DNA from 3 places in the Cupriavidus sp. GW822-FHT03E04 genome. Region 2 is predicted to be linked to each of the others. Evidence: predicted binding sites of a transcription regulator. Region 2 holds the regulator's gene; each other region holds the start of a gene.
The links. Region 2 encodes LexA, which represses DNA repair genes until DNA is damaged. Its sites were predicted from a motif close to ACTGTATNNNNATACAGT; they were not measured.

Region 1: a site for LexA is predicted at 6,857-6,874, ahead of recA (recombinase RecA). Genes of this name have one in related genera too.
Region 3: a site for LexA is predicted at 5,442-5,459, ahead of AC1RQC_RS13115 (CppA family protein). Genes of this name have one in related genera too.

The regions. Positions count from the first base shown of each region.
Region 1 is NZ_JBXANI010000002.1:388,411-398,587, reverse strand. Features, by position in the region: gene AC1RQC_RS03875 (pilin) at 1-319, opposite strand, end outside; gene AC1RQC_RS03870 (TerC family protein) at 725-1,420, opposite strand; gene sucD (succinate--CoA ligase subunit alpha) at 1,727-2,608, opposite strand; gene sucC (ADP-forming succinate--CoA ligase subunit beta) at 2,690-3,856, opposite strand; gene AC1RQC_RS03855 (DUF2889 domain-containing protein) at 3,926-4,600, opposite strand; gene recX (recombination regulator RecX) at 4,939-5,406, opposite strand; gene recA (recombinase RecA) at 5,574-6,647, opposite strand; gene AC1RQC_RS03840 (response regulator) at 6,946-7,632, shown strand; gene AC1RQC_RS03835 (sensor histidine kinase) at 7,733-9,289, shown strand; gene AC1RQC_RS03830 (DUF4212 domain-containing protein) at 9,286-9,603, shown strand; gene AC1RQC_RS03825 (MFS transporter) at 9,867-10,177, shown strand, end outside.
Region 2 is NZ_JBXANI010000001.1:474,283-484,459, reverse strand. Features, by position in the region: gene AC1RQC_RS02155 (DUF808 domain-containing protein) at 1-80, opposite strand, end outside; gene AC1RQC_RS02150 (class I SAM-dependent methyltransferase) at 440-1,108, shown strand; gene AC1RQC_RS02145 (hypothetical protein) at 1,111-1,389, shown strand; tRNA gene AC1RQC_RS02140 (tRNA-His) at 1,672-1,747, opposite strand; gene AC1RQC_RS02135 (hypothetical protein) at 1,853-2,023, opposite strand; gene lexA (transcriptional repressor LexA) at 2,132-2,788, opposite strand; gene AC1RQC_RS02125 (asparaginase) at 3,018-4,016, shown strand; gene rpsF (30S ribosomal protein S6) at 4,118-4,492, shown strand; gene priB (primosomal replication protein N) at 4,567-4,866, shown strand; gene rpsR (30S ribosomal protein S18) at 4,870-5,148, shown strand; gene rplI (50S ribosomal protein L9) at 5,180-5,632, shown strand; gene AC1RQC_RS02100 (replicative DNA helicase) at 5,884-7,275, shown strand; gene AC1RQC_RS02095 (DUF47 domain-containing protein) at 7,487-8,113, shown strand; gene AC1RQC_RS02090 (inorganic phosphate transporter) at 8,127-9,137, shown strand; gene AC1RQC_RS02085 (C40 family peptidase) at 9,243-9,920, opposite strand; gene AC1RQC_RS02080 (hypothetical protein) at 9,996-10,177, opposite strand, start outside.
Region 3 is NZ_JBXANI010000008.1:132,815-142,991, reverse strand. Features, by position in the region: gene AC1RQC_RS13150 (DsbA family oxidoreductase) at 1-473, opposite strand, end outside; gene ppk1 (polyphosphate kinase 1) at 762-2,924, shown strand; gene AC1RQC_RS13140 (DUF4156 domain-containing protein) at 2,940-3,317, opposite strand; gene AC1RQC_RS13135 (porin family protein) at 3,401-4,081, opposite strand; gene AC1RQC_RS13130 (hypothetical protein) at 4,106-4,684, shown strand; gene AC1RQC_RS13125 (helix-turn-helix domain-containing protein) at 4,717-4,944, shown strand; gene AC1RQC_RS13120 (hypothetical protein) at 5,129-5,383, shown strand; gene AC1RQC_RS13115 (CppA family protein) at 5,496-5,825, shown strand; gene AC1RQC_RS13110 (LysR substrate-binding domain-containing protein) at 5,995-6,879, shown strand; gene AC1RQC_RS13105 (YbfB/YjiJ family MFS transporter) at 6,872-8,053, shown strand; gene AC1RQC_RS13100 (NAD(P)H-dependent flavin oxidoreductase) at 8,148-9,266, shown strand; gene AC1RQC_RS13095 (LysE family translocator) at 9,379-10,020, shown strand; gene AC1RQC_RS13090 (heavy metal sensor histidine kinase) at 10,037-10,177, opposite strand, start outside.

The DNA of each region.
Region 1 (10,177 bases), on a different contig from region 2:
CGGGAGTAGCTGCTGCCTCATACTTGGGAGCAGGCAGCGCAGTGAAGCCGACTCCAGTATTAGCAGCGCTCAGCGCAGCAAACGAGTCGCACGGTGCGCCGATCACCGCTGCGGGAGCCATTGCATTTTGCTGAACGCACTCTGCAATAGCCTGCTTCATCCCTGCAATTGACGTAACATTTTCAGTCCAGCGAGCACGAGTCACATAATCCTGATACTGCGGAATAGCAATCGCCGCCAAGATACCGATAATCGCAACCACGATCATCAGTTCGATCAGCGTGAAGCCCTTCTGGACTCGGCGGCCCAGTTTTTTCATTTGTTGCACCCGTTGTTGCATGATTGACCCCTCGAAGGAATTTTGGATACAAATCGAAACATCTTGTTTCATGTGATGCTGTACGTTCTTAGCACTTAGCGTGCCAGCGCCGCCAAGTCTTGATGTCTCGTCGGCGAGTGACAATTTTCGCCACTTCAGGCCCTTCCGGGTGTTGATCCCGCGCAAATTTTGTCACTAAGTATGACGCGGCGGGTCAGTAAGCCTACGTTTTGGCTTAAGTCAGTCTGAAACCACACTGAAATCACCGCCGAATCCGCTAAGTGGCCTGCGCTACGGCCCAAAAACAAAACGGGCGGCTCCCGGGCCACCCGTCTGTCCGGCAGTGCCCCAACGAACGGGGCACCACCTCATCTACAAACCCGTCCCAGGACGGGTCACAGCCCATCAGGCCGTCTGTGGCGCTCGCCTGCTCAGCAGCTTGCCAACCACCACCACCAGCGCGGCGCCGATCACGCCGAACACCAGGTGGGCATGCGGCACGTGCATCTCGAACCATGCTGCGTCCACCGGGTCGCTGACCAGCATTTCACCGGCCAGGTAGCCCAGCAGCGCGGCGCCCAGCACGATGATGATGGGGAAGCGGTCCATGACCTTGAGCAGGATGGTGCTGCCGAACACGATCAGGGGGATCGACAGGCCCAGGCCCAGGATCAGCAGCATCAGCTGGCTGCCTTCCGGCCCCTTCTGCGCTGCGGCGGCCACGGCCACCACGTTGTCGAGCGACATCACCAGGTCGGCGATCAGGATGGTGCGGATCGCGGCCCAGATGTTGTCCTTGGCCGAGTGGCCTTCTTCGTCGTCATCGCCGGTGAGCAGTTGCACGCCGATGTAGACCAGCAGGATGGCGCCGACGATCTTCAGGTACGGCAGGCTCAGCAGCTTGACCGCGGCAACCGTGAGCACCACCCGCATGATGATGGCGGCGGCGCTGCCCCAGAAGATGGCCTTCTTCTGCTGGGCGGGCGGGAGGTTGCGGGAGGCCAGCGCGATCACCACGGCGTTGTCGCCGGATAGCACGATGTTGGTCAGGATGATGGATCCCAACGCAATCCAGAAAGCGGTGGAGGACAGCAGTTCCACGGTAAAGCTCCTCGAGTTTCTTAAATTATGATTCGAACGCCACATTGCGTCACCAACAACTGTGCCGCATGCGGAATTTCGGATGTCTGAGTCTTCAGACATGAAGATTTACCGTATCAAGCTTTCGATTCGGTTTCAATCGGCATGTCGCGCACCTTGGGAGATACCCTAGGTAACGGTACTCCAGAATGACATGCCCCCGCACGGAGGCGGGGGCATGGAGAGCCGGTGTGCGGTCGCAGTCACGCGAGCGCTCCGGCTCCGGCAAGCTTTCCCGCCCGGAGGCGGGAGGCTGCAGACCGGTATTTACAGGATCGACTTGAGCAGGCGAGCCATTTCCGACGGGTTCTTGGTGACCTTGATACCGCAGGCTTCCATGATTTCCAGCTTGGCTTGCGCCGTGTCGGCACCGCCCGAGATCAGCGCGCCGGCGTGGCCCATGCGCTTGCCCGGAGGCGCGGTCACGCCAGCGATGAAGCCAACCACCGGCTTCTTCATGTTTTCCTTGATCCAGTAAGCCGCGTTGGCTTCGTCCGGACCACCGATTTCGCCGATCATGACCACGGCGTCCGTTTCGGGATCGTCGTTGAACATCTTCATGATGTCGATGTGCTTCAGGCCGTTGATGGGGTCGCCACCAATGCCGACTGCCGACGACTGGCCCATGCCCAGCGCGGTCAGCTGACCGACTGCTTCATAGGTCAGCGTGCCCGAGCGCGACACCACGCCGATGCGGCCCTTGCGGTGGATGTGGCCCGGCATGATGCCGATCTTGATTTCGTCAGGCGTGATCAGGCCCGGGCAGTTCGGTCCCAGCAACAGGGTCTTCTTGTTGCCCTTGGCCATCTTGTCCTTGAGCTCCATCATGTCGCGCACGGGGATGCCTTCGGTGATGCAGACCACCAGGTCCAGGTCAGCGTCAACGGCTTCCCAGATGGCGGCAGCGGCGCCTGCGGGCGGCACGTAGATCACGGACACGGTGGCGCCGGTCGATGCCTTGGCATCCTTGACGCTTGCGTAGATGGGAATGCCTTCGAAGTCTTCGCCCGCTTTCTTCGGGTTCACGCCGGCAACGAAGCAGTTCTTGCCGTTGGCATAGTCGCGGCAGCCACGGGTGTGGAACTGGCCGGTCTTGCCGGTGATGCCCTGGGTGATGACCTTGGTGTCTTTATTAATCAGAATCGACATGCTGTAATCCTTTGCTTGGCTCAAAGCAGCGCGCGAAGGCCTGGCCCCGGCGCGCTGCTGGCGTTCGTGTTCGCGTCTGGCTTACTTGCCCGCGGCAGCAGCCACGACCTTCTGGGCAGCTTCTTCCATGGTATCGGCGGCGATGATGGGCAGGCCCGAGTCGGCCAGCATCTTCTTGCCGATCTCTTCGTTGGTGCCCTTCATGCGCACGACCAGCGGCACGGACAGCGACACGGCCTTGGATGCAGCGATCACGCCTTCGGCGATCACGTCGCAACGCATGATGCCGCCGAAGATGTTGACCAGGATGGCCTTCAGGTTCGGGTTCTTCAGCATCAGCTTGAAGGCTTCGGTCACCTTCTCGGTGGTGGCACCGCCGCCCACGTCCAGGAAGTTGGCCGGCTCGCCGCCGAACAGCTTGATGGTGTCCATGGTGGCCATGGCCAGGCCAGCGCCGTTCACCAGGCAGCCGATGTTGCCGTCCAGCGAGATGTAGGCCAGGTCGAACTTCGACGCTTCGATTTCAGCCGGATCTTCTTCGTCCAGGTCGCGGTAAGCGACGATTTCCGGGTGGCGGAACAGGGCGTTGGAGTCGAAGTTGAACTTGGCGTCGAGCGCGATCACCTTGCCGTCGCCGGTCAGGATCAGCGGGTTGATTTCAGCCAGCGAGGCGTCGGTGTCCCAGAATGCCTTGTACAGGCCTTGCAGGGCCTGGCGGGCTTGCGCCACGCTTGCGTCGGGCACGCCGATCTTGCGAGCGATGTCGTCAGCGTCCGCGTCGAGCAGGCCGGCCGACGGATCGATGATCAGCGTGTGGATCTTTTCCGGACTGTGGGCAGCGACTTCTTCGATGTCCATGCCGCCTTCGCTGGAGGCCATCAGGGCGACCTTTTGCGAAACGCGGTCAACCACCAGGCTGACGTACAGTTCCTTCTTGATGTCAGCGCCTTCTTCGATCAGCAGGCGGTTGACCTTCTTGCCTTCCGGGCCGGTCTGGTGCGTGACCAGGGTCATGCCGAGGATGTTGGTGGCGTAGGTCTTGACCTCGTCGATGCTCTTGGCCACCTTCACGCCGCCGCCCTTGCCGCGGCCGCCCGCGTGGATCTGCGCCTTGACGACCCATACCGGGCCGCCCAGTTGTTCAGCAGCCTTCAGGGCCTCTTCGACCGAGAACGCGGGGATGCCGCGCGGAACCGGCACATTGTATTTGCGCAGGATTTCCTTGCCTTGGTACTCATGGATATTCATGCGTGTTTCCTTTCGGGTAGGCGTAAAAGTGTGGAGATGGAATCTCGGCGGACTGCAGGCCGGCCTGGCTTAGCCAGAAGTGCCGGTTGACCTGCGCGACATGGCGCCGCCGGCGGGGGCGGCGAGCGCCTCCGCTGGCTGCGCCGCCGGGGTCGATGACCCTTCGGTCTTGATCCTCGGTTTTGGCTGGTGACCATACCAGCGGGGGTAAAACTGGCGTACGACCTCGCCTTCGAAATGCAGGGCATGGCAGCCGTGCAACTGGTAAGGCGGTTCGGTACTGGTGTCTTCGGCACCGCCGTCGCGAATGTTGAACACATCGCCGGCGAATGCCTGGATCGCGGTGGTCGGCAACACGCCGGCCAGCTCGGTCAAATGCGTGCATCCGGCCACGCCCGACAGGCGCTCTTTCACCGACTTGCGGAAACCCTTCATCAGGTTCAGGCCGATCAGCTTGCGGTAGGCCGGGCCGATGGTGTCGCACTGGCCGGGATAAGGCACCCAGTCGGAACAGGCATCGGCGTCCACGACGTTCATGCGCAGGTCAATGGTGACGCGCAGCCACAAATCGTGCAGCGGCTCACCCACCGGGCGCACACCGCCGCCGGCCAGCGGAATCTCGCGCGGCTTGGTGTCAGTCAGGCGCGCTTCGATGTCCCATAGGCCGTCGTCCCTAAGATAAGCCTCCGCCGTGATGGCACGACGGTGACGCAGGGCGCGATTGACGGGCGGGGAAAGCGGCATAACACCAGGCAGGAGCGGGAGAAATGGACGGCTGGGCCGGAAAACCGCAGGATTTTAACATGCCGGACAACGTTGGCCGGGAACAAACTGCGCGCGGCGCTGTTGTCGGGGATTGTCGAGCGACGGGCAAGCCCCGCGCATGCGGAAAAATCACGGCATTGCGGCGGAAACGGCCTAAGGCACAAGGCATGAGCAAGGCGTGAGCAAGGCGCGAAGATTCGGAATACGCCTACTCGCAAAGCAGGTATGCGCCCGAAACCGGTGCAGGACATGGCAGTAACATCACCGCGACATCACTGCGGCATCACTTGAACTTGAGGCTGCCACGTCGGCGGACGTCAATCACTGCCATCCAGCCACTCATCCGCCCCTTTTATCACCTGGCTCACCACCGAGCGGGAAAAGCCGCGGGCGACCATAAAGCGGATCTGCTTGGCCCTGTCTTCGGGCGTGGCGGGCGGCGTGCCAAAACGCTTTTGCCAGACCGCGCGGCCGCGCTCCAGCTCCGACCCGCGCAGGCGATCCTGCAGGTCGGCGAGTTGATCTCCGCCGAGCTGATGGGTGCGGGCTTCCTGCATCACGCGGGCGGCGCCATAGCGGGCCGCGCGCCGGTGCACCAGGCTGTCGACAAAGCGCGCGTTGGATAGCCAGTTCTCGCGCTCCAGCGCATCCAGCAATTGCTCGAGTGCCTCGGGAGACTCGGCATGCGGGGCCAGCTTGCGCGCCAGCTCCGCCCGGCTGTGCTCGCGCCGCGACAGGTAGCCGACAGCGCGGGCTTTCAGGGAGAGAGGAGGACGGGTAGCCATGGGGAAGGCGCGCTTGAACACCGCGCATTATCAATGCGTACTATCAATGCGCTTTATCAATGCGTTATATGGATGCGCTTTGAAAATGCAAACCGGGGCGGCGCGCGTCGCTGCGCGTGCCGCCCCGGGATGGGGATCGCGGCCGGGAATGCCCCGGCCAGCGAAGCTCAGTCTTCGGCGGTGGCCACGGCGCCTGCGGTGGCCGGCGTGCCGTTCATCAGGACCACGCCCAGCGACTCGCGCACCTTGTTCTCGATCTCGTCGGCGATGTCCGGATTTTCGCGCAGGTATTCACGCGCGTTGTCCTTGCCCTGGCCGATCTTCTCGCCCTTGTAGCTGTACCACGCGCCCGACTTCTCGACGACCTTGGCGTCCACGCCGAGGTCGATGATTTCGCCCTGGCGCGAGATGCCCTGGCCGTAGAGAATGTCGAAGAAGGCTTCGCGGAACGGCGGCGATACCTTGTTCTTGACCACCTTGACCTTGGTTTCGTTGCCGATCACCTCATCGCCCTTCTTGATCGAGCCGATGCGGCGGATGTCCAGGCGCACCGAGGCGTAGAACTTCAGCGCATTGCCGCCGGTGGTGGTTTCGGGCGAGCCGAACATCACGCCGATCTTCATGCGGATCTGGTTGATGAAGATCACCAGGCAGTTGGTGCGCTTGATGGTGCCGGTCAGCTTGCGCAGTGCCTGGCTCATCAGGCGGGCCTGCAGGCCCGGCAGCGAATCGCCCATCTCGCCTTCGATTTCGGCCTTGGGTACCAGGGCCGCCACCGAGTCGATCACGATCAGGTCGACCGAGCCCGAGCGCACCAGCGCGTCGGTGATTTCCAGTGCCTGCTCGCCGGTATCGGGCTGGGAGATCAGCAGGTCGCCGACAGACACGCCGAGCTTGCCGGCATAGTTGACGTCGAGCGCGTGCTCGGCATCGATAAAGGCGCAGGTGCCGCCCAGTTTTTGCATCTCGGCCACGACCTGCAGCGTCAGCGTGGTCTTGCCCGAGGATTCCGGACCGTAGATTTCCACCACGCGGCCGCGCGGCAGCCCGCCGACGCCCAGCGCGATGTCCAGGCCCAGCGAGCCGGTGGACACGACCTGGATATCCTGGTCGATGTCGGCTTCGCCCAGTTTCATGATCGAGCCCTTGCCGAACTGCTTCTCGATCTGGGCCAGCGCGGCCGCCAGCGCCTTCTGCTTTTCGGCGCTTACGCCAGCACCCGCCTTCTTGCCGTCATCCATGGTCGTCCTTCCGTCAATGGTGTATAAATAGGCCGCATATGGCGCGCTGCCTGCTTTTGCGGGTAACCGCCCGACCCGCGCCGCGCTGCGAACTCCTGATGACAATGAACCTGGCAGCAGGGGCAAACATTGGGCAAACGCCGGTAATACGTTCGTTACTAAATTCAGTACGATCCGGCCCGCTCACCGCGCGACCGGATCAAGCGAGTACTGTATAAAAAAACAGTATGCTTGGCAAGTCCCGCACGCGTCATTTGATGTAAAGCGACGACTAAGCCGGGCCAGGGTGGAGACAACCATGCGTATTCTGATCGCCGAAGATGACGATGTGCTGGCAGACGGCCTGACGCGCTCATTACGTCACTCCGGCTATGCCGTCGACCATGTCGCCAGTGGGATTGAAGCCGACTCGGCGCTCTCGACCCAGACCTTCGACCTCCTGATCCTCGATCTCGGCCTGCCCCGCATGCCCGGGCTGGAAGTGCTCAAGCGCCTGCGCACGCGCGGCGCCATGCTGCCGGTACTGATCCTGACCGCGGCCGACGGCGTCGATGAGCGCGTCAAGGGCCTGGACCTGGGCGCCGATGACTACATGGCCAAGCCCTTCGCCCTGTCCGAGCTGGAAGCCCGCGTGCGCGCGCTGGTGCGACGCGGCGCCGGCGGCGGCGCCACGCTCACGCACCACGGCCCGCTGGCCTTCGACCAGGTTGGCCGCATCGCTTACCTGAACGAGCAGATGCTGGATCTCTCCGCGCGCGAAGTCGGGCTGTTGGAGATCCTGCTCACCCGCACCGGGCGGCTGGTATCGAAGGAGCAGTTGGTCGACCACCTGTGCGAATGGGGCGAAGAGGTCAGCAACAATGCCATCGAAGTCTACGTGCACCGGCTGCGCAAGAAGATCGAGGTGGGCGGGATCCGCATTGCCACGGTACGCGGGCTGGGCTACTGCCTGGAGAAATTCCAGGCAGCCGTGGCGCACGACTAGAAAGCGCCATTAAAATCAAAATCAGGATCGGCATCAGCGCCGTTTCCCTTTGACGGCATGCCGGCGACACCGCCAAGACCTGCCCGACCACCTCCTCCCCATGAGCCTGCTGCGACTGCCCCGGCGGCGCGCGCGGGCCGCACGGCCCGCGCGCACGCCCTCCCCGCCCGATGAGATCGTCAGCGACGAAACGCTGGCCGACGCCCTGCCGCACCTTGAAGACAGCGCGGGCCATCCGTCGCCGCGTTCGCTGTTCGGTGAAATCCTGGACTGGATGCTGGCACCGCTGCTGCTGCTGTGGCCGATGAGCATTGCCGTGACCTACCTGGTGGCAAAGTCCATTGCCAACGGGCCCTTCGACCGCTCGCTGGAGGCCAGCGCCATCGTGCTGTCGCAGCAGGTGCGCGAGGTCAACGGGCGCGTCACGCTGCAGTTGCCACTGTCCGCGCGCGAAATCCTGCGCGCCGATGAAACCGACAACATCTACTACCAGGTGGTGGGCACGCACGGCGAGTTCGTCGCCGGGGACAACGACATGCCGCTGCCCGGCGAGGACGATCGCGGCCACGCCGGGCTGGTCTCGCTGCGCGACGACCGCATCGCGGGCAACGACGTGCGCGTGGCCTACACCTACGTCGACCTGAAGCAGGCGGGCGACGCGCAGCCGGTGCTGGTGCAGGTTGGCGAGACGCTCGACAAGCGCGCGCGGCTGGCCAATGAAATCATCAAGGGCGTGATCCTGCCGCAGTTCGTGATCCTGCCGCTGGCGGTGGTGCTGGTGTGGTTCGGCCTCACGCGCGGGCTAGCCCCGCTGACTTCGATCCAGCAGCGCATCCGCGCACGCAACCCCGGCGACACCAGCCCCATCGACGAGCGCGCCGCGCCGCAGGAAATCACGCCGCTGGTGGCCTCGTTCAACGACCTGCTGGCGCGGCTCGACGTTTCCGTGCAGACGCAGAAGCGCTTTATCGCCGATGCCGCCCACCAGATGAAGACGCCGCTGGCCGGGCTGCGCATGCAGGCGGAACTGGCGCAGCGCGAGCAATCGCCCGAGGAGCTGCGCAAGTCGCTGGCGCAGATCGCCGGCAGCTCAGAGCGCGCGGCCCACCTGGTGACGCAGTTGCTGTCGCTGGCGCGCATGGAGAACCTGGCCGGCGCCGGCAGCATGGCGCCGCTGGACCTGGCCGCGCTCGCGCGCGAGGTGGTCAAGGACTGGCTGCCGCAGGCGTGGGCGCGCCGCATCGACCTCGGTGTGGATGCCGACGACCACCCGGTGATGGTGCAAGGCAATCGCCTGATGCTTACCGAGATGCTCAACAACCTGATCGACAACGCCATCCGCTACACGCCGGCCGATGGCCGCGCTACCGTGCGCGTCAGCGCGGATGCGTTCGAGCCCTTCGCGTACCTCGAAGTGGAAGACACCGGCCCCGGCATCCCGGTGGCCGAACGCGAGCGCGTGATGGAACGGTTCTACCGCGTGCTCGGCACCAAGACCCAGGGCAGCGGCCTGGGCCTGGCCATCGTGCGCGAGATCGTGCAGCAGCATGGCGGCGATGTCAGCATCCTCGACCACGTCTACCAGACGGAGCCGCGCCTGGCCGGCGCGTGCTTTCGCATCACGCTGCGCCGGCCATCCCCCCTGGAGCCTGCATGACCAACCCCGACCACGCGCGCGGCGGGCGCGACCAGGCCGATCAGTCCGAGCGCCGCGCGTGGCATCGCAACCTGCGCTGGATTGCCGCGTTGCTGTCGATCTGGTTCATCGTCACCTTCGTGGTCGCCTGGTATGCCCGCGAGCTGCGCTTCAATTTCTTCGGCTGGCCCTTCTCGTTCTGGGTTGGTGCGCAGGGTGCGCTGATCGTCTACGTCCTGATGGCGGCAATCTATGCCTGGCGCATGAACCGCGATGAGAGCGATGACACCGGCGGGCTGCCCGTGCCTGCCCGCCAACATGACGATGCTGCATAGCAAGAAGCCCGGCCCTGGCGCTCGAAGCTGATTTTCGCAAGCCCTCCAGAGACCCTTCGCACCGCAGCGCAGCACCACCAAGCCATCTTTTTGCCTAGCGTATACCCCGAGCGTTTAGTGGCGAATTCGGCCGAAATTGTCAGAACGCAGTAAGTTTCGCCTCCCACAATCCATTGCAACTTAGGAGGTTGTCGCGCGCCCGCCAGAGAACGCGTGCGCGCCGGCCGCCAACCTGAAAGTTCCGATCACAAACGGAGGAGACAATGGCTAACGCACAGAACGTGGCAATGCCCGGAGGCACAGCGCAGGGCTCGGCGATGACGCCCGAAGAGAGGAAGGTGATCTTTGCCTCCTCGCTCGGGACGGTGTTCGAGTGGTACGACTTTTATCTTTACGGTTCGCTGGCGGCCATCATCGCCAAGCAGTTCTTCTCCGGCCTCGATCCAACCGCCGCCTTCATTTTCGCCCTGCTGGCCTTTGCCGCCGGCTTCATCGTGCGGCCGTTCGGCGCGCTGGTGTTCGGCCGCCTGGGCGACATGATCGGGCGCAAGTACACCTTCCTGGTGACCATCCT
Region 2 (10,177 bases):
GCCACTTTACTCATGGTGGCTACATCGTCGAGGATGGAGGCGATGTCGTCGATCAGCAGAAGCAGGCTGGTGCCGGCCATATCCAAGGTTCCCAAGTAGACGTAAGGAAAGCACCCCGTCGCACGGAGGGCGCATAGCGCGATACTGTGCCACAGGCGTCGCAAGCGATGCGAACCATCGCCATTCCGGCGTCGCGCCTCTAGGGGGCTGGCAATTCAGGATGTGAATCGGAGCCGCCTGGGGCATCCGTCAAAAAAAAAGACCGCCGGCGGGATAGCAGGGCGGTCTACGGGAAGTCTCGTCGGGGTCAAGCAACGAGTAATTGAAATATGCCAAACTACACGCCTGCTTGCTATCCGCCGTCGGTGGGGGGCACGCTGCCTCTCTTGCCGAACATGAGCACAGAAGCGCCCCCATTGGGAGTGAGAAGGGGACATGAATGAGAAAAGCAGCAGCAAGTACTGCCGGATATGGCGAGAACGCGGCCGCATTGGTGCAGCAGTACGAGAGCCTCCAGTTCGACGATATCCACCGAGACGTACTGCACCTATTTCCACGTGAGCTCAGCAATATTCTGGATATCGGAGCAGGGTCAGGCCGCGATGCGGCCGCGCTCGCCCGCTTGGGACATCGGGTTGTGGCCGTGGAACCCACGGGCGAATTGCGTCGAGAGGGGCAACGCATTCACGCGGCATTGCCGATCGAGTGGGTGGATGATTCACTGCCACACCTGTCGGCGATGCGATCCAGGCGAGAGCATTTTGAGCTGATACTGCTGACTGCCGTATGGATGCATCTGGATGCCACCGAACGACCCATTGCGATGAACTCGATCGCGGAGCTGCTAGCGCCGGGCGCCACGATCATCATGTCGCTCCGCCACGGACCTATTCCCCGAGGTCGAAGGATGTTCGACGTTTCTGCCGATGAGACGCTGGCGCTTGGCCGAGCGGTTGGCCTGACCGAAAGCTACTGCGGGCAGCGTAAGGATACGCAGGGCCGGGACTCGATTTCCTGGAGCGTGATTGCCTTGCAGATGGCATGGCCGAGCGGTCCCGGGATGTCCGAAATGCTCATGCCCGGATCCGGGCGAGGCTTTGGGAGATAGCCATGGTTCAAAAGTTATTCCACGAACTGCCAGTGGATGAGCGCGAGGGTTTCGAGTCGGCTTGCGCACTGCATGGATTTGTACGAGAGGACTTCGATGTGGCTGCGGAGGAAGGCACTCCGTTGAGCGGCGGGCCGAATCGTATCTTGCGGGAGGTCATCGTCGCCCGTGTAGCCGGCGGCGAGGCTCGGCGCTATCCTGGCGGAGCTGGGGCCGCATGGACGGTGGCATTCGAGCAAGACCTGGAGCGGGATGTCTTCGGCTTTCCTCTTGCCGATTAATTGAGCCGTCGGGCGCGCCCCCCGAACTCGCGGGCCCTCGTCGAGGACCCCAAGGCTGGCAGTCCGGCACCAAAGCCCAGCTGGAGGGGCAGAGGCCACTCGCGCGCGTGGGCAGCAATAATCCACCGCTGTGGGCCACAGCAAGAGGGGGAAGAAGGGATCTTGGCGCGCGCGAGTGCAGAAAACGAAAACGGCGCCGTGGGAAAATTTCGCTTTCCGTGGGAAAGTTCGTATCGTGAAACGACTAGGTAAAGCGTAAGCCGTTGATACTAATAAGAATTCTGGGGTGGCTGATGGGACTCGAACCCACGACGACAGGAATCACAATCCTGGACTCTACCAACTGAGCTACAGCCACCGTCGATGTCGTTCTGCTTGGTGCCGAACGACGAAGAACAAGATCATACAATGCCAAAAGCCGGATGGCTAGTACTCTGCACAAATTTTTTTTAGTGCCACCTGTTTAACCGGCCAGCTTGGAGGATTCCTCCAGCTCGAGCATTCGGCAGATAGCGGCCATGCTGCCAACCATGGTGCGTCGTTGCGCGCCCTGGTAGATGCGCACGCCTTTTGATTGGCGAAAGGGCACGGGCTTGACGGGGCGACGGGCGGAGAGGCGGTTGGCTGGCAGCATGGCTACACCTGGTGACTTGCAACAACAGTTAGCGGTACCCGCTACGCGGGTGCGTTGGCACAATCGGGTGTCGGCTTGTACGGGGATCGCCCGCCTCAGCCGCACTCGTCAGAAGGCGCCGGGGCGGATGAGGCCGACAGCGATGCCTTCTAGTGAGAACTCTTCGCGGCCGGCTTGCACGATGATGCTGGGGAAGTCGGGGTTCTCGGCGATCAGCTCGATGGTGTCGCCGCGGCGGTTGAGGCGTTTGACGGTGACGTCGTCGCCCAGGCGGGCGACGACGATCTTGCCGTTGGCGGCTTCGCTGGCGCGCTTGACGGCGAGCAGGTCGCCATCGAGGATGCCGGCGTCGCGCATGCTGAGACCACGCACCCGGAGGAGGTAGTCGGGCTGCACGTCGAACACCGATGCGTCGACCTGGTATTGGCGGTCGATGTGTTCGGCGGCAAGGATCGGGCTGCCGGCCGCGACGCGCCCGACCAATGGCAGGGTTAGCTGCATGACGCCAGCCATAGGCAGGGAGAACTGGTCGGGTAGCTCGGAGTCGCTACGGGAGACCTTGAGGCGAATGCCGCGGGAGGCGCCGGGGGTGAGCTCGATCACGCCTTTGCGGGCCAGGGCACGTAAATGTTCCTCGGCTGCATTGGGTGAGGAGAAGCCGAACTTGGCGGCGATCTCTGCGCGCGTGGGCGGAAAGCCCGTGTGCTGGAGGCTGCTGCGGATCAAGTCGAAAATCTGCTGCTGTCGCGGTGTCAGGGTCGCCATGGTCGCCGGTGTTTGAGAGCACTGTATGTTTAAACAGTATGCTGTGATTTTATACAGTATCGAGTGAAGTGCAAGCGGAATTTTTGGGAGTTTGCGCATTGACAGGTGCGTCCCGCGGGTCTTGGCGCGTGCCGTGGCGAGTGGGCGGAGGGTTACAATCCGCGGCACCTGAAGCGTCTTGCGTTGCGCACTGTTCAACTTTTCTGGGGCTCCCGAGCTCATTTCCGCCATGTCTCTCCTGCCTCGTGTCGTCGTGCTCGCTACCGGCGGCACCATTGCCGGTTCTTCTTCCAACCCAGCCAGCAGCGCGAAGTACCAGGCGGCGACGGTGCCGGTGACGGCGCTGCTCGATGCGGTGCCGGCGCTGGGCACGGTGGCGCGGATCGAAGCCGAGCAGGTTGCGCAGGTAGATAGCAAGGACATGTCGTTCGCGCTCTGGTCCAGGCTGGTGGAGCGCGTGGCGTTCTGGTCTGCGCAGCCCGATGTGTCGGGCATCGTCATTACGCACGGCACCGATACCCTGGAGGAGACGGCCATGCTGCTGCACCTGGCCTGCGTGGGTGGGGTGCCAGTTGTGCTGACGGCTGCGATGCGACCGTCGACCTCGTTGTCGGCGGATGGCCCGTTGAACCTGCTGGATGCGGTGCGCGTAGCGGCGGATGCTGGCGCGACGGCAAAGGGCGTGCTGCTGGTGATCAATCAGGAGATTCACGCGGGGCGCGACGTGATGAAGGCGCACACATCGGCGGTGAATGCGTTTGTGTCGCCGGTATCCGGGCCGATTGGTTTTGTTCAGGACAACCTCGTGCGCTTTGTGCGTACCCCCAGTCGCTTGCCGGCCAAGGCCTGGCCGGTCCCTTGCGCATGGCCGCAGGTCGAGATCGTGGCTAGCTATGCGGAGCCGGGGCGGATCGTGGTGGATGCCTTGGCGCAGGCGGGCGTGTCGGGCCTGGTCGTGGCGGCCGCTGGCAACGGGTCGGTTCACCAGTCGCTGGTGGAGGCGCTAACCGATGCTGCCGGCGCCGGCGTGGCAGTGGTGCGCAGTTCGCGCACAGGGGCGGGGCATGTGGCGATTCCAGCGCCTCCCCGGCCGGCGTCGGGCGTTTTTGTTTCGGCCGGCGACCTCAATCCTTATAAGGCGCGTGTGCTCCTGGCGCTGGCTCTGGCTGGGGAGCCAGGACTGGCAAAGGATCCGGCGGCGCTGCAGGCGCTATTCACCGAAAACTGAGGCGGCTTGCTCCGGATGGTAAAAGCACGCTATACTTTAAGGCTATTCAACCTTGCTGCACCGGACATGGCGCTCGGGCAGCTTATCCAAAAGGAGCGTCAATGCGTCATTACGAAATCGTATTTATCGTCCATCCGGACCAGAGCGAACAAGTCCCGGCCATGATCGAGCGTTACAAGACGCTGGTCACGTCCCAGGAAGGCCAGATCCACCGCGTGGAAGACTGGGGTCGCCGTCAGATGGCCTACATGATCCAGAAGCTGGCCAAGGCTCACTACGTTTGCCTGAACATCGAATGCGGCAAGGAAACCCTGGCTGAACTCGAACACGCGTTCAAGTTCAACGATGCAGTGCTGCGCCACCTCATCGTTCAGACCAAGAAGGCTGAAACCGCACCGTCCCCGATGATGAAGGAAGTGCAGCGCGAAGAAGCTCGCAAGGCCGCGCAACAGACCAGCGAAGTCCAGGCCGCCTAAGTGCGGACTGTTGTGGTTGCCGCCGGCGTTGATCGCCGCGGCGGCAAGTGCGGGCATCGGTGCGGGAGAGTGCGTTGAACCAGTTAAGGCTCTGCGCAACGCTCGCGGAACGCGATGCCTTGCGTTACACCCCGGCCGGGGTCCCCGTGGTCAACTGCATCTTGCAGTACGCGGGCGAGACGGTCGAGGCGCAAACGCCCAGGCAGGTGGAGTTCGCCATCGCCGCCATGGGAATTGGTCAGATCGGCCAGCGGCTTGAGCGTACTCCGCTCGGCGCGATGCTCGACTGCGAAGGATTCCTGGCCCGCAGGCACCGCAACAGCAAGGCTCTCGTCTTTCACATCACTGGATGTAAAGCATTCGAAAAGGATTGAATCATGGCATTCGTCAAACGTGACAACAAGAACAAGAAGCGCTTCCAACAGCAAAACCCGCTGTTCAAGCGCAAGCGCTTCTGCCGCTTCACCGTGGCTGGCGTGGAACAGATCGACTACAAGGATCTGGACACCCTGAAGGATTTCATCGGCGACAACGGCAAGATCACGCCGGCCCGCCTGACCGGCACCAAGGCGCACTATCAGCGTCAGCTCGACACGGCCATCAAGCGCGCGCGTTTCCTCGCGCTGATGCCCTACACCGACCTGCACAAGAACTGATCGGCCCTAGGTCCGTTAAGGAGAAAACACGATGCAAATTATTCTGCTTGAAAAAGTCATCAACCTGGGCAACCTGGGTGACATCGTTCGCGTGAAGGACGGCTACGCCCGTAACTTCCTGATCCCGAACAAGAAGGCCCGCCGCGCTACCCAGACCGCTATCAGCGAGTTCGAAGTCAAGCGCGCCGAACTGGAAAAGGCGGCCGCTGAAAAGCTGGCAGCTTCGCAAGCTGAAGGCGAAAAGCTGAATGGCCTGACCGTGCAGATCACCCAGAAGTCGGGTGTGGACGGCCGCCTGTTCGGTTCGGTGACCAACGCCGACATCGCTGAAGCCCTGGCTGGCCAAGGCTTCAAGGTCGAGAAGGCGCAAGTGCGCCTGCCCAATGGTCCGCTGAAGGTTGTTGGCGACCACCCGGTCAGCGTCTCGCTGCACACCGACGTGCTGGTCGACGTGACGGTTTCCGTCCTGGGCGAACACGCCTAAGCATCGGCCTTGCTGCCGGTTTCCACTTGTCCTTCGGGCTGGTGGGAGCCGGATGCCAGCGCCGCTTGCTTGACCAAACAAAAAGGCAGGAGCATCGCGCTCCTGCCTTTTTGTTTGGCCGCGCCCCTTGCTTGCCTGGTTGCCCGATTGCTACGGGGCCGGTTGTCCCGCCGTCACACGGCAGGATGCCCCAACTGCCGGCTGCGAATTCTCCGCCGGCTCGCTGGCGTCGACCGTTATAATCCCCCCCTATGAACGCGCCTGTCGCAGACCCCCAACTAGACAATCTCAAGGTACCGCCGCATTCCATCGAGGCCGAGCAATCGGTGCTGGGTGGCCTGCTGCTGGACAATGCCGCCTGGGACCGTATCGCCGACTTCCTGAACGAAGCCGATTTCTATCGCTTCGATCACCGGATGATCTTCCAGAGCATCTCCCGGTTGATCGCCGCTACCAAGCCGGCCGACGTCATCACCGTCTACGAGTCGCTGCAAGGCGCAGGCAAGGCGGAAGAGGTGGGCGGCCTGGCCTATCTGAATTCCCTGGCGCAGAACACGCCTAGCGCGGCCAATATCCGCCGCTATGCGGAGATCGTGCGCGAGCGCTCGGTGCTGCGCAAACTGGTGACCGTGGCCGACGATATCGCTACCGCGGCCTTCGCTCCCAAAGGGCGCGAGGTGCGGGAGCTGCTCGACGAGGCGGAATCCAAGGTGTTCGCCATCGCCGAGGAAGGCTCGCGCGGGCAGAAGGGGTTCCAGGAAATCCAGCCGCTGCTGACCCAGGTGGTCGAGCGCATCGACGAGCTGTACCACCGTGACTCGAGCACCGACGTCACCGGCGTGCCTACCGGTTTTATCGACCTGGACCGCATGACCAGCGGCATGCAGGCCGGCGACCTGATCATCGTGGCGGGGCGCCCCTCCATGGGTAAGACCGCATTCTCGCTAAATATCGGCGAGCACGTGGCGGTGGAGCAGGGCCTGCCGGTGGCGGTGTTCTCGATGGAAATGGCGGGCACGCAGCTGGCCATGCGTATGCTGGGCTCGGTCGGCCGGCTTGACCAGCACCGCCTGCGTACCGGCCGCCTGCTTGACGAAGACTGGCCGCGGCTCACGCACGCGATCCAGCGCATGAACGATGCGCAATTGTTCATCGACGAAACACCGGCGCTGAGCTCGATGGAGCTGCGCGCCCGTTCACGCCGGCTGGCGCGCCAGTGCGGCCAGCTCGGACTGATCGTCATCGACTACCTGCAGTTGATGTCGGGCTCGGGCGGCGGCGAAAACCGCGCCACCGAAATCTCGGAAATCTCGCGCTCGCTCAAGGGCCTGGCCAAGGAACTCAACTGCCCGGTGATTGCACTGTCCCAGCTGAACCGAAGTCTGGAACAGCGTCCGAACAAGCGCCCGGTGATGTCCGACTTGCGTGAATCCGGCGCTATCGAGCAGGATGCCGACGTGATCCTGTTTATTTACCGCGACGAGGTCTACAACCCCGATTCGCAGGACAAGGGCACGTCCGAGATCATCATCGGCAAGCAGCGTAATGGCCCGATTGGCACCGTGCGGCTGACGTTCCTGGGGCAGTTCACCAAGTTCGACAACTTCAGCGGTGGCCCCGCCTTCTTCGACAACGACAACTGAAGCCAGTCTTGGCGCGGCTTGCCGGGCATCGTGGCTCGGTGGCCACAGTCGATCGCGCCTGCCGCGCGTCAAAGTCCCCCGGCATCGCCGCACAAACCTGTAAAATATTGCGTTTTGATGACAGCCGCCCTCGGGCGGCTGTCGTTTAATGCGTATCCGCCTGATTCAGTAACTACCCGCGGCGCCCCCGCGCTTCGACAAGGAACATTCCATGTTCGGCCGATTCATGCCCACTGAGGGCAAGTTCTTCGAATACTTCAACCAGCATGCCGATTGCGCGGTGACCGCCGCCCGCGAGCTGGAAGTGCTGGTCAACGACCTGCCCAATGCCGAGGCCCACGCTCGCCGCGTGCAGGCCACGGAAAAGAAAGCCGACCGCATCACGCACGACACGATCGACCTGCTGCACAAGACCTTCATCACGCCGCTGGACCGCGATGAGATCCACAAGCTCATCACCACCATGGACGACATCCTCGACCTGATGGAAGACGTGGCTGAAACCATCTCGCTGTACGACGTGACCAGCCTGACCGATGAGGCGCGCAAGCTGGCCTCCATCTGCGTGCAGTGTTGCGACCAGGTCAAGATCGCGGTCGGCCTGCTCGAGGACATGAGCAATGCCGGCGCCATCCTGAAGACCGCGCAGCAGATCGACCAGCTCGAGTCCGAGGCTGATCGCGTGATGCGCGCCGCCATGTCCAAGCTGTTCCGCGACGAAACGGACGTCAAGCGCCTGATCAAGCTGAAGGCGATCTACGAACAGCTCGAAACCATTACCGACAAGTGCGAGGACGTCGCCAACATTCTCGAAGGCATCGTCCTGGAAAACGCCTGAGGCACAAATCGGCATGCAAACAATACAAATGAGCCTGTGGGTCATTGGCCTGCTGGTGGCTCTCGCCCTGCTGTTCGATTTCATGAACGGCTTTCACGATGCCGCCAACTCGATTGCCACGGTGGTGTCGACGGGCGTGCTCAAGCCGCACCACGCGGTGGCCATGGCGGCCATGTGCAATGTGGTGGCGATTTTCATCTTCCATCTGAAGGTGGCGGCAACCGTCGGCACTGGCACGATCGACGTCAACATCGTCGATCACTACGTGATCTTCGGTGCCCTGATGGGTGCCATTGCCTGGAACCTGATCACCTGGTACTACGGCATTCCCTCGTCGTCCTCGCACGCGCTGATCGGTGGCTTGGTTGGGGCTGCGGTGGCCAAGAGCGGCACCAGCGCACTGGTGGGCGGCGGTCTTCTCAAGACCGTGGCTTTTATCGTCATTTCGCCGCTGCTGGGCTTCCTGCTTGGCTCGCTGATGATGGTGATCGTGGCCTGGACATTCTTCCGTACGCCGCCGTCGCGGGTCGATCGCTGGTTCCGCAGGCTGCAACTGGTCTCGGCATCGCTGTACAGCCTGGGCCATGGCGGCAATGACGCGCAGAAGACCATCGGCATCATCTGGATGTTGCTGATCGCCAGCGGCCACGTGGCGCAGGGCGGTGCGGAGCCGCCGATCTGGGTCATCGTTTCCTGCTACGTGGCGATCGGCATGGGTACCATGTTTGGCGGCTGGCGCATCGTGCGCACCATGGGCCAGAAGATCACCAAGCTCAAGCCGGTAGGCGGCTTTTGCGCGGAGACGGGCGGCGCGATCACGCTGTTCATTGCTTCGGCGCTGGGCGTGCCGGTGTCGACCACCCATACCATCACCGGCGCCATTGTCGGCGTGGGCTCGGTGCAGAAGATGTCGGCGGTGCGCTGGGGCGTGGCCGGCAATATCGTCTGGGCCTGGGTGCTGACGATTCCCGCATCCGCCTTCATGGCCGCCATCGCATGGTGGATTGGCCGGCAGATCCTCTAAGCCTCCGGGTCATCGGATTCTCGCTCGACAAGCAAACAAAAAGCCAGGCGCTATGCCTGGCTTTTTGTTTGTCGGGAATGCCGGAGCCGATGGCTATTGCGATGGCTATCGATTGGCGAACGCGGCAATCGGATCGTCATCCACGGGGGCCGGGGGCGCAACGGAAGGCGGCGGTGCTGCTGGTGCGGCCGGGGGCGCGACCGATGCCGGCGCCTGGTTGATTCCCGATGCAACCCGCCGCGCGCCGTTGTACCGGGAGGCCCAGTACGACTTGGTCATGTCCTCGAGCCGTACCGTGCCGCCGGTGGAGGGGGCGTGGACAAAGCGATTCTGCCCGACATAGATGCCGACATGCGAATTGGCCCGGCCGGTGGTATTGAAGAAAACCAGGTCGCCCGAGGCCACCTGGCTGCGCTCCAGCGAGACGCCGCGGTCGCCCATGGCTTCGGTGGTGCGTGGCAGGTTGACGTTGGCGGCGCGCAGCACCACATAGCGGACCAGGCCGCTGCAGTCGAAGCCCGAGTCAGGCGTATTGCCGCCGTAGCGATAGGGCGTGCCAACCAGCGACATCGCCTGGATGGAGACTTCTTCCAGCCCGGCGCTGGGATCCACCATGGGGGTGCCTGCCGGCCGCGGCTGGGCGCTATAGCGCCCAGGCGGCGTCGAAGCGCAGGCGGCGAGCAGCAATGCCGCCGCGCAAAGCAGGGGCAGGCGGGCAGTGTGGAAGGCGTGGGTCAGGCTGGGCACACGTCTTCCGGCAGGGGCTATCTGGCGCAGAGGCATCCTTCTTGGTCCGATCCCGGGCCAGGAGCCGTGGCGTGAGGGGTGCAGCGCGGCGAGGGTGCCTCCCCTGGCGCCTTACCAGCGCAATTGCGCGTTGTAGGTGCCCGTACTCACGTTGACCGACTTGGCCTGTCCCTTATAAGTCGCTTCGATATTGTAGCTGCCTTGCGGGGCCTTGATCAGGCACTTGGGCCCGGAAGCGGTAAAGCTGGCCACTTCGTGGCCTTCGCGCGTCATCTTGACGGCCACGTCGGCGA
Region 3 (10,177 bases), on a different contig from region 2:
AGCACCTTGCGTGCCTTGTCGGCGTCCAGGCCGGCTGCAGCCGCGGCCTCGACGAGGACCTCATGATTGCTGGAATCCTTGGACTCCGTGAAATACGCACGGAACAGCGCCATCTTCAACGGCAGTTGGCGCCCTTCCAGGTTTGCCCAATGCAATAGCCGATGCGCGTCGAACGTGTTGTATACGCGGGTCCGAGAGCCAAACTCAAATCCGACGTCGGCGCCACGCTGGCGGATCATGGCCTGGCTCTGCACGATTTCCTCCTCGGTGCGGCCATACTTGCGTGCCATGTAATCCTGGATCGACTCGCCTCCTGGCCCCATGTCCGGATTGAGTTCAAATGGGCGAAGCGTGATGTCTGCCGAAACGGCATCGCCAAGCCGCGCCAGCGCCTGCTGCAGCGAACTCAGGCCTACGGCGCACCACGGGCACGCGACGTCGGAGACAAAATCGATTTTCAGCGTCTTTTGCATTGTGTTTTCTCGGTGTCAGTCCATCACTGCGCGACAGGGTAGCTGCAATTCCCATTGACTGCAGGGCCGGGGGCAGTGCCTCACTCACAGCAGGGTTTTCCCGCAAGGCAGCCACGACCGGACGCCCCTCCCCGGCATCTGTCCGTGGCCCGCCAGCCACACGGCCCTGCCTCAGATCGGGAAACGTGCACCGCGCCCACTCCTCAAGCGGCGCGGCGCGCGGTACTATCTTTCCAACAGGTCATCGGTGCACGATGATCCATTCCCAGAGAAGGATTGAAGCGAATCATGGAAGAAGGCTCGGCAGCTCCACTTGAGATCGCCCCTTCCCTCCCCCTGGCACCGAGTGACGTTCACGGCGCCCCGTCGGACTTCCTCGCCAGTGCCAGCACAAACCTCGGCGCCAACGCACGGCAGCTCTTCCTGAACCGTGAGGCCAGCCAGCTGGAGTTCCACCGGCGCGTGCTTGCCCAGGCCGAGAACCACGACATTCCGTTGTTGGAGCGATTGCGCTTCCTCTGCATCTTCAGCAGCAACCTGGACGAGTTCTTCGAGATCCGCGTTGCCGGCCTGAAGGAGAAGATCAAGCTGCAGGCGCCGGCGACCACCGGCCCGGATGGACTGGACGTGCGGCAGATCTACGCGCTTGTCAGCGCCCGCACGCACAAGCTGGTCGCGGAACAGTACCGCCTGTTCAACGAAGTGCTGGTTCCGGAACTGGACCGAGAGGGAATCCGCTTCCTGCGCCGTCCGCACTGGACGCAGGAACAAGGCGAGTGGATCCGCAGCTATTTCTTCCGCGAGCTGATGCCGGTGCTCACCCCCATCGGCCTGGACCCGGCGCACCCGTTTCCACGTGTGCTCAACAAGAGCCTGAACTTCGCCGTGGAGCTCGAAGGCAAGGATGCCTTTGGCCGGGAGGCGAACGCGGCCATCGTGCAGGCGCCCCGGGCCCTGCCCCGCGTGATCCTACTGCCCAAGGAGATTTCCGGCTGCGAACACGGCTTCGTGTTCCTGTCGTCCATCCTGCATGCCCACGTCTGCGAGCTGTTTCCCGGCATGCGCGTGCGCGGCTGCTATCAGTTCCGCGTCACCCGCAACAGCGAACTGTTCGTCGACGAGGAAGAAATCAAGAACCTGCGCGATGCGCTGCAGGGCGAGCTGCCGCAGCGGCATTTTGGCGATGCGGTGCGGCTCGAGGTCGCGGACAACTGCTCCGAGGAGATGACCCGCTTCCTGCAAAACCAGTTCGGCCTGGAAGATGCCGAGGTGTTTTCGGTGAATGGCCCGGTCAACCTGGTGCGCTTGCTGCCGGTTCCTGACAGCGTGGACCGCGATGACCTGAAGTACCCGCCATGCCGCCCCGGCCTGCCCAAGGCGCTGCAGGACCAGCCCGACATGTTCCGCGCCATCCGCGACGGCGATATCCTGCTGCACCAGCCGTACCAGTCATTTTCGCCCGTGGTGGATTTCATCCGCCAGGCCGCGGAAGATCCGGAGGTGATGGCCATCAAGCAGACGGTGTACCGCGCCGGCAACGACTCGGCCCTGCTGGAGGCGCTGATCGGCGCCGCGCGCAGAGGCAAGGAAGTCAGCGTGGTGGTGGAGTTGCTCGCCCGCTTCGATGAGCAGGCCAATATCAACTGGGCAGCCCAGCTTGAAGAAGCGGGCGCGCACGTGGTATACGGCGTGGTTGGCTACAAGGCCCACGCCAAGATGGCCTTGGTGGTGCGGCGCGAAGGGAAAAAGCTCAGGCGCTACGCCCATATCGGCACCGGCAACTATCACTCGCAGACGGCCAGGAGCTTCACGGACTTCGGCCTGTTTACCTGCAAGGAAGCGCTCGTCGACGATGTGGCCAACGTGTTCTCACAGTTGACCGGACTCGGCCACCCCGGCACGCTGGCGCACTTCTGGCAATCGCCGTTCACCATGCACGCGGCGCTGCTCGATGCCATCCGCCGCGAAGGCAAGCACGCTAAGGCTGGCCGCAAGGGATTGATCATCGCCAAGATGAACGCCTTGCTGGAGCCCAAGCTTATCCAGGCCCTGTACCAGGCATCCTGCGATGGCGCGCGGATCGAGCTGATCGTGCGCGGGGCCTGCGCATTGCGCCCTGGCATTGCGGGCCTGTCCGAGAATATCCGGGTGCGCTCCGTGCTTGGCCAGTTCCTGGAGCATGCGCGGATCTTCTACTTCTACAACGACAAGGCCGAAGACGTGCGGCTATCGAGCGCCGACTGGATGGACCGCGACTTCTTCCGGCGCATCGAGGTGTGCTTCCCCGTGCTGGACAAAGCCCTCAAGGATCGCGTGATCGATGAGGGGCTGAAGGTCTACCTGAAGGACAACCGCGACACCTGGGAAATGGACGCGGACGGCAACTACCGGCGCAAGCGGGGCCGCCAGCCGGTATCCGCGCAGGACATCCTCAAGCAGAAGCTGGCCTGATCCCTGTTCGGCGCGCTAGCGCGCGCCTGGGGACGCGCAGCGATACACGTTGCCCGACAGGGTCACATTGGTTTGCTCCAGGCGATCCTTGCCGCCGGTCTGCCCTGCGCGCTGGGTGAGCAGGTACACCAGATTGCCGCCCATTGCCGCCGCCTTGTTCTTGATGTCGTTGCGTGCACCGGTTTCCAGATCCGCATTGGCCGTGATGGCGCCCCGCACAAAATCGCCCTGGCTGCCGGTCACGTCGCCAAGATAGGTGCATCCCGCGGCAGGCTCGTTGTGGGTGATCCTGACCGCCGATGCGGCCGGGCTGGAAAGCTGCGTTGGCGCACAGCCGGCCAGCGCGCAGCTTGCGGCGGTCCATGCAACGCCTGCGATTGTCCTGATGGTCATAGCCATTGAAGTATTGAAGTGTTGAAGTGTTGAAGTGTTGAAGTGTTGAAGTATTGGTAGCGCCGCGGGCCCGTGCGCCTGCCTCAGCGGAACAGGTAGTCCACGCCAAGTGATACGGCCTGGCTCTTGACCGAAGCATCGTTGCCCTTCCAACTGAGCTTGCCGTAATTCATGTACTGCATCCGCAAGCGCCAGTTCTGCGTGACCGCATAGGACGCGCCCACCCCCAGGCTGATGAGCCCCTGCGACTTGTTGCTCGATTCGAGATCGCCCGAGCGCCGGCCATGCATATAGTTGACCCCGGCAATGCCCAGCAGCGAAAAACGCTCGGTCAGGGGCAGGTGGCCCACTACGTTGACGGACAAGGCGTTCACGTCGAATTTGTCGTTGGCGTTGCCATTTTTGGCCACGACACGGCCAAGGCTGGCTAGCGAGCCTTCGACCGACACATAGGGCGAAAACTGATAGCCGCCCCGCAAGCCAAGTCCAACGTTGTTGGACGATCCGCCCGCCCAGCCGGGCGTGCTCGTACTGACTTTGTCGCGGGCAATATTGAGGTCGCCGCCGACGTACCAATAGTTGGCGGCAAGTTCCTCGGCTGCGGCATGCGCAGGCACAACCGACAAAAGCACCAACATGGCAGCAGGCGCGATGGGAAAGAGGCGGCCAGGGAAGGCTATAAAACGCATATAATTTAATCTCCGACGAATATAAATTACTGTAAAACGATAACACATTGCTGTTTTACAGTAATTTTTTGCCATGCGCAATCCCTTCAGAAGACCGGCATGCCGACCCCCCTTTCCCTTCCCTTGCCCGCTGATGGCGCGCTAACGCGCGTTAGCGTCATCGCGCGCCGCATGCAGTGGCTGACACTGTGCTGCGCCGTCGTGGTGACGGCGGCCCTGTTCGCCTTCTGGTTCTTGCTCCCCGATGCGGAGCTGGACCGGAACCTGCGCGCGTTCCTGGCCGGGCCTGCGCCAGGCGGGCAGTTGCTGGTGTCGATGCCGTACCGGCTGCTCGGGTTGGCCATCACGAGCGTGGCCACGGCTTTGCTGGTCAGTGGACTGATGCAAGCGCACAGGCTATTCGCGGCCCTGGCGGGCGGCGCGGTCCTTACCCTGGAGACGGGCGTGCGCCTGCGCCGCGTGGCGCTGGTGGTGACGGCGTTCAGCTTGGTGGTTCCGCTCACCAAGACACTGCTGGCCATGACCCTGGCCAGCACGGTTGCCAACGGCCCCTACATGGTGGTGATCATCACCTTCGGCGACGTGATGCTGGGCTTGCTGGGCGGCTTGCTGCTGGCCATCGCCTGGGCGATGGTCGAGGCCGCGCGCGTCGCGCTGGAGAATGAGAGCTTTGTTTGAGTTTGCGTTTGCGTTTGAGGCACCCTGACCCTATGACTATCCTCGTCCGGCTTGACGTCCTGCTTGCTGAGCGCAAGATGAAATCGCGCGAGCTCGCCCAGTACATCGGCATCACCGAGCCCAATCTCTCCTTGCTGAAATCCGGCAAGGTCAAGGGCATCCGTTTCGATACGCTGGAGAAAATCTGCGAGGCGCTGAAATGCCAACCGGGCGACCTGCTTGAGTACCGCGCCGATACGCCAGGCGAAGATCAGGCCTGAACTGCAAACAATTGTCTCTCTTCCCACTGCGGCATTTCCGCCAGATCGGCCACCCGCCTGGCCTTACGGCCCGCGCAACCACCGGGCTCCCCCCAATCGAGTGATACCGCATCGAGAGTGATCTTGCGCATACTCGCACTTTCTTGAACTACTCGCCCCCAAGCGGGCGCGAAGCAAGGTGCTTATGCTGATCCTCATCTACTGCAGTTATGCGGTTGCCTGCATCTTCGCGCTCTGGAGAGCGGCGCGCTGGGTGGAAAAGCACCATCCGGCCCTGCGCGACAACCACCCGCCGCGGCATGACGCGCCCCCAGCCGGCAAGCCCCCGGAAGATAACCTGCCTGTGAGCCAGCGCTGCCACCTGGAAATGCCGCCCGCCGGGCCCGCCTGCCTGGCGCAACGCGCCGGCGCCAGCGCTGCCGCCTGCATGGTCCTGTAGCCCCCTGGACGGTGGCCCGTATCTGGTCCTCGGCATTCATCCTTGAAAAAACCAGATTACTGTATATATTCACAGTAACTGTATGGATGAACAGTATCTACGGGAGCCGATCATGGAACACTTGGTCCGGGTACAGAACGAATACGACAGGCAGGTCCTGGCCTGGTTGCGCGAACGCGTAGGCGACGCGGCGGTACAAGCCGCGGCACAGCGGCTGGCGGGAGACCGCAAGCCCTACCTGTCAACGATCTGCCGCAGCCTGAACATCACGCCACCGGCCCGCCGCACCCTGCGCGCCCAGTCGAACCGGGCCAGCCGGGAGGTTGGCGACCGCTACCTTGCGTCGATCCGTGCGCTCCTGGCGCGGCCAGCACCGGCGCAACGGCATTCGCAGCAGCAACCCGCGCAACCCCAACCCTCGCAATACCAGGATCCGCATTAGTCCCGCGCCTTGGGTACACGGAGGGCCGGGGCATTGCTCGCCGGAATATGCTTCCCGCTTCGCCTCACCCCGCTGCCATCATGGCTTTCTTGACTTATCATTCCCTATCTATGATAGTTAATTGAAATTTGTTCTCTTTTTAAGAACCTATTTCAATCAAAGGATTGCCGTGGACCTGGCCGAACTTGAGATTTTCCGAGCCGTTGCGCTTGAAGAAAGCATCACGCGGGCGGCCAAGACCCTGGACCGCGTGCAGTCGAATGTCACCACGCGCGTCAAGCAGCTCGAAGAGGAGCTCGGCGTCGCCCTGTTCCTGCGCGACAGCAAGCGCATGACCCTGACGCCGCAAGGACAGCGCTTCCTGGGCTATACCGAGCGGCTGCTGGCGCTGGCCGAAGAGGCCCGCCAATCCATGCGCAGCGATGCGCCCTCGGGCACGCTGCGCGTGGGCAGCATGGAAAGCTCGGCCGCCAGCCGGCTGCCCCGCCCGCTGGCGCGCTATCACGGCAAATGGCCGGACGTGCGGATCGAGATCCAGACCGGCACCACGCAAGCCTTGATCGACGCACTGCTGGCGCATCGCATCGACTGCGCCGTGGTGGCCCATCCCTCCGAGGGCGCGCCGGACACGCTAGACATGGACGTACTCGGCCCCGGCCTGGAAGGCACGTTCCTGTTCTCTGAAGAACTGCTGCTGGTGCTGCCGCACAGCCATCCGCCAGTGCGCACGCCGCAGGACATCAAGCTGCGCAGCCTGGCCACGTTCTCGCGCGGCTGCACGTACCGCCTGTGTGCCGAGGACTGGCTCGCCAGCGGCGAAGGCCCACGGCTGGCGCTGAACGTGCTGGAACTGGCGTCTTACCACGCGATCCTCGCCTGCGTGACGGCGGGCTCGGCCGTGGCCATCCTGCCGAGGTCGCTGCTGGCGCTGCACCCCGATGCCGCAAGCCTGCAAACCGTGCCCGTGCGAGTCGCGCACACCTTGCTGGTGCGCCGTTCGGGTTTTGCCACGTCGGCATACGCGGCGTTTCTCCAGGAGCTGCAGCATGGCTAGGATCCGGACCGTCACAGCCGCGCCGCAATCCTTCGGCAAGACCATGGCGCCATGGATGCCCTCACTGGCCGCCGCGCTGGTGCTGGCGGTGGGCATGGGCTTCGGGCGCTTTGCATTTACCGGCATGTATCCGCTGATGGTGCGCGACGGCCTGCTGAGCGTCAGTGCCGGCTCGCTGACCGCATCCGCCAACTATGCAGGCTATCTCGTGGGCGCCCTCGCGGTCAGCCGCATGCCGCAGCGCGTTGCGCCGCGCTTTTGCCGCATCGCGCTCTTCGGCACGGCCCTGTGCCTGCTGGCGCTGGCCGTGCCGGCCGCGCCCTGGTTCTTTATCGGCGTGCGCTTCCTGGCGGGCGTGCTCAGCGCCATCGCGCTGATCTGCGCGTCCGTGTGGCTGTTCCAGGTGGTAGGGCATCCGCATGGCGCGCCGCTGTTGTTCTCGGGCGTCGGTGCCGGCATCCTGCTGTCCGCCGAGCTCATTGCCGCCGGCAACCTGGCCGGTTGGCACAGTCCTTTGCTGTGGCTGGCCATCGGCGGTGGCGCCGCCGTGCTGAGCTTGCTCGCATGGCCTTATCTTGCGGGCCGCGTGCCGGCACCCCAGCCGCATGCCGCTACCAGTGCCAGTGCCACGGACGAGGCCAATGCCAACGGCCCTGGTCCGTGGCCGCTGGTGGCCAGCTACGGGCTGGCGGGGTTCGGCTACATTGTCACGGCAACTTACCTGCCGCTCTTTGTGCGCGACGCGCTCGGCCACATCGACCCGATCCATATCTGGGCCGCGTTCGGGCTTGGCGCGGCACCTTCGTGTTTTCTCTGGCATGCGCTGCACGAGCGCCTTGGCACGCGGCGTGCGCTCGCGCTCAACCTGCTGGTGCAGGCAGTGGGCGTGATCCTGCCCGCGCTCAGCCACTCGGCCGTGGCCTACCTGGCTAGCGCGCTGCTGGTGGGCGGCACCTTCGTTGGCACCGTGACCATCGCCATGCCCGCCGCGAAACGCGCGGCCCACCGCGTGACATTCAACCTGCTTGCCATCATGACCGCCGCCTATGGCGTAGGCCAGATCGCCGGCCCGCTGGTATCCGATGCGCTGATGGCGCACAGCCATAGCTTCAGCGGGCCGCTTGCCGCCGCCGCTGCCGCGCTGCTGGCATCTGCCGTCTTCTGCTTCCTGTGAAGGCCAGCGCATGCCCGGCGCGCGGCACGGAACCCACCCCACAGAATCCACCCCCACAAGATCCACCCATTACCGAAGAAACGAGGAGCCCGTCATGACCGACCCCATCCACGCCACGCAACCACGCACGCTGCTCTCCCGGCTCGGCCTTGCCACCCCGATCATCCAGGCACCAATGGCAGGCGTCAGCACACCGGCGCTTGCCGCGGCAGTGTCGAATGCCGGCGGCCTGGGCTCGCTCGGCGTCGGCGCCATGGACGCCGAGGGCGCCCGCAAGACCATCCGCGAAACCCGTGCGCTGACGGAAAAGCCCTTCAACATCAACCTGTTCTGCCATGCGCCCGCCGTCGCCAACCCCGCGCGCGAGGCGCAATGGCTGGCCTACCTGGCGCCGAGCTTCGCCGAATTCGGCGCCACGCCGCCCGCCAGCCTGCGCGAGATCTACACCAGCTTTGTCGCCGACGACGCCATGTTCGCGATGCTGCTGGAGGAGCGGCCCGCGGTAGTGAGCTTCCATTTCGGCTTGCCGGCGCAGGCCTGGATCGACGCGCTGCACGCCGCCGGCATCTTCCTGATGGCCACGGCCACCAGCCTGGACGAAGCGCGGCAGATCGCCGCTGCCGGCGTCGATGCCATCGTTGCCCAAGGCGTGGAAGCCGGCGGCCACCGCGGCACGTTCAAGCCCGAAGGGCATGACGAAGGCCTCGGCACCCTGGCGCTGGTACGGCTGCTGGTCCGCCATACCGCCCTGCCCGTGATCGCCACCGGCGGCATCATGGACGGCGCCGGCATTGCGGCGGCCCTGGCGCTGGGCGCGCAGGCCGCGCAGCTCGGCACCGCCTTCGTGGCCTGCCCGGAGACCGTGGCCGACGCGCCCTACCGCGCCGCCCTGCTGGCGGACCGGCCTGCCAGCACCACGCTGACCCGCTCCATTTCCGGCCGGGCCGCGCGCGGCTTCGTCAACCGGCTGACGGAACTGGGCGAGGCAGCGGACCGCCCGGCGATCCCCGATTACCCCATCACCTACGACGCCGGCAAGGCCCTGCATGCGGCGGCCAAGGCGCGCGGCAACGCGGACTACGCCGCGCAATGGGCCGGGCAAGCCGCGCCGCTGGCGCGCGCCCTGCCGGCAGCGCAACTCGTGGCGACACTGCGCGAGGAGCTGGCGCAGACGATTGCGGCACTGAGCGGGGCGGGATTCGGGGCGAACTGAGCGGGGCCTGCCGAAGCCGGCGGCGCGTGCGTCTTGCTGCTACCATTTCGCCACGCGCAACGGCCTCATGCTGGCCCGCAGCGGATCCCCTCCTTCCTGACGAGACAATCCCATGGACGCACTCACATCCACATTGGCCATTGGCGGCGCGCTGGCGCTCGGCGCGGTCAGCCCCGGCCCGAGCTTTGTCATGGTGGCCCGCGCCGCCATTGCCCGCTCCCGCGCCGATGCGCTCTACATGGCGCTGGGCATGGGGCTGGGCGGCGTGGTGTTTGCGGCGGCTGCGCTGCTCGGGCTCAAGCTCTTGCTGACGGCAGTGCCCTGGCTGTACATGGCGATGAAGGTGGGCGGCGGCATCTACCTGGTGTATCTGGGCGTGCGCATCTGGCGCGGCGCCAGCGCGCCCCTGGCGATGGCGGCCGGCAAAGCAGAAGGCGGTGGAACGCCCGCCACGGGGCGCGGCCGTGTCCTGCTGAGCGGCTTCGCCACGCAGCTGAGCAACCCCAAGACGGCGGTGGTCTACGCCAGCGTGTTTGCCGCGCTGTTGCCCGCCCAGGTGCCGCCTTCGCTGCTGCTGGCGCTGCCGCTGATGGTCTTTGCCATCGAGACTGGCTGGTACGCGATCGTGGCGATCGCGCTCTCCTCCGCCAGGCCGCGTGCCTTCTACCTGCGCTTCAAGCTGTGGCTGGATCGCGCGGCCGGCGGGGTGATGGCGCTGCTCGGCATCCGGCTGCTCACGTCGCTGCGCCAGTAACGCCGGCAGCGGCCCCCTAAGACGCGGGATCCGCCAAGCTCGGCGGAAACAGCAACCTGAAGACTGTGGTTCCCCCGACTTCGGACTCCACCTCAACGTGCCCATGGTGCAAGTCCATGATGGACTTCACGATGGCCAGGCCGATGCCCGCCGACTC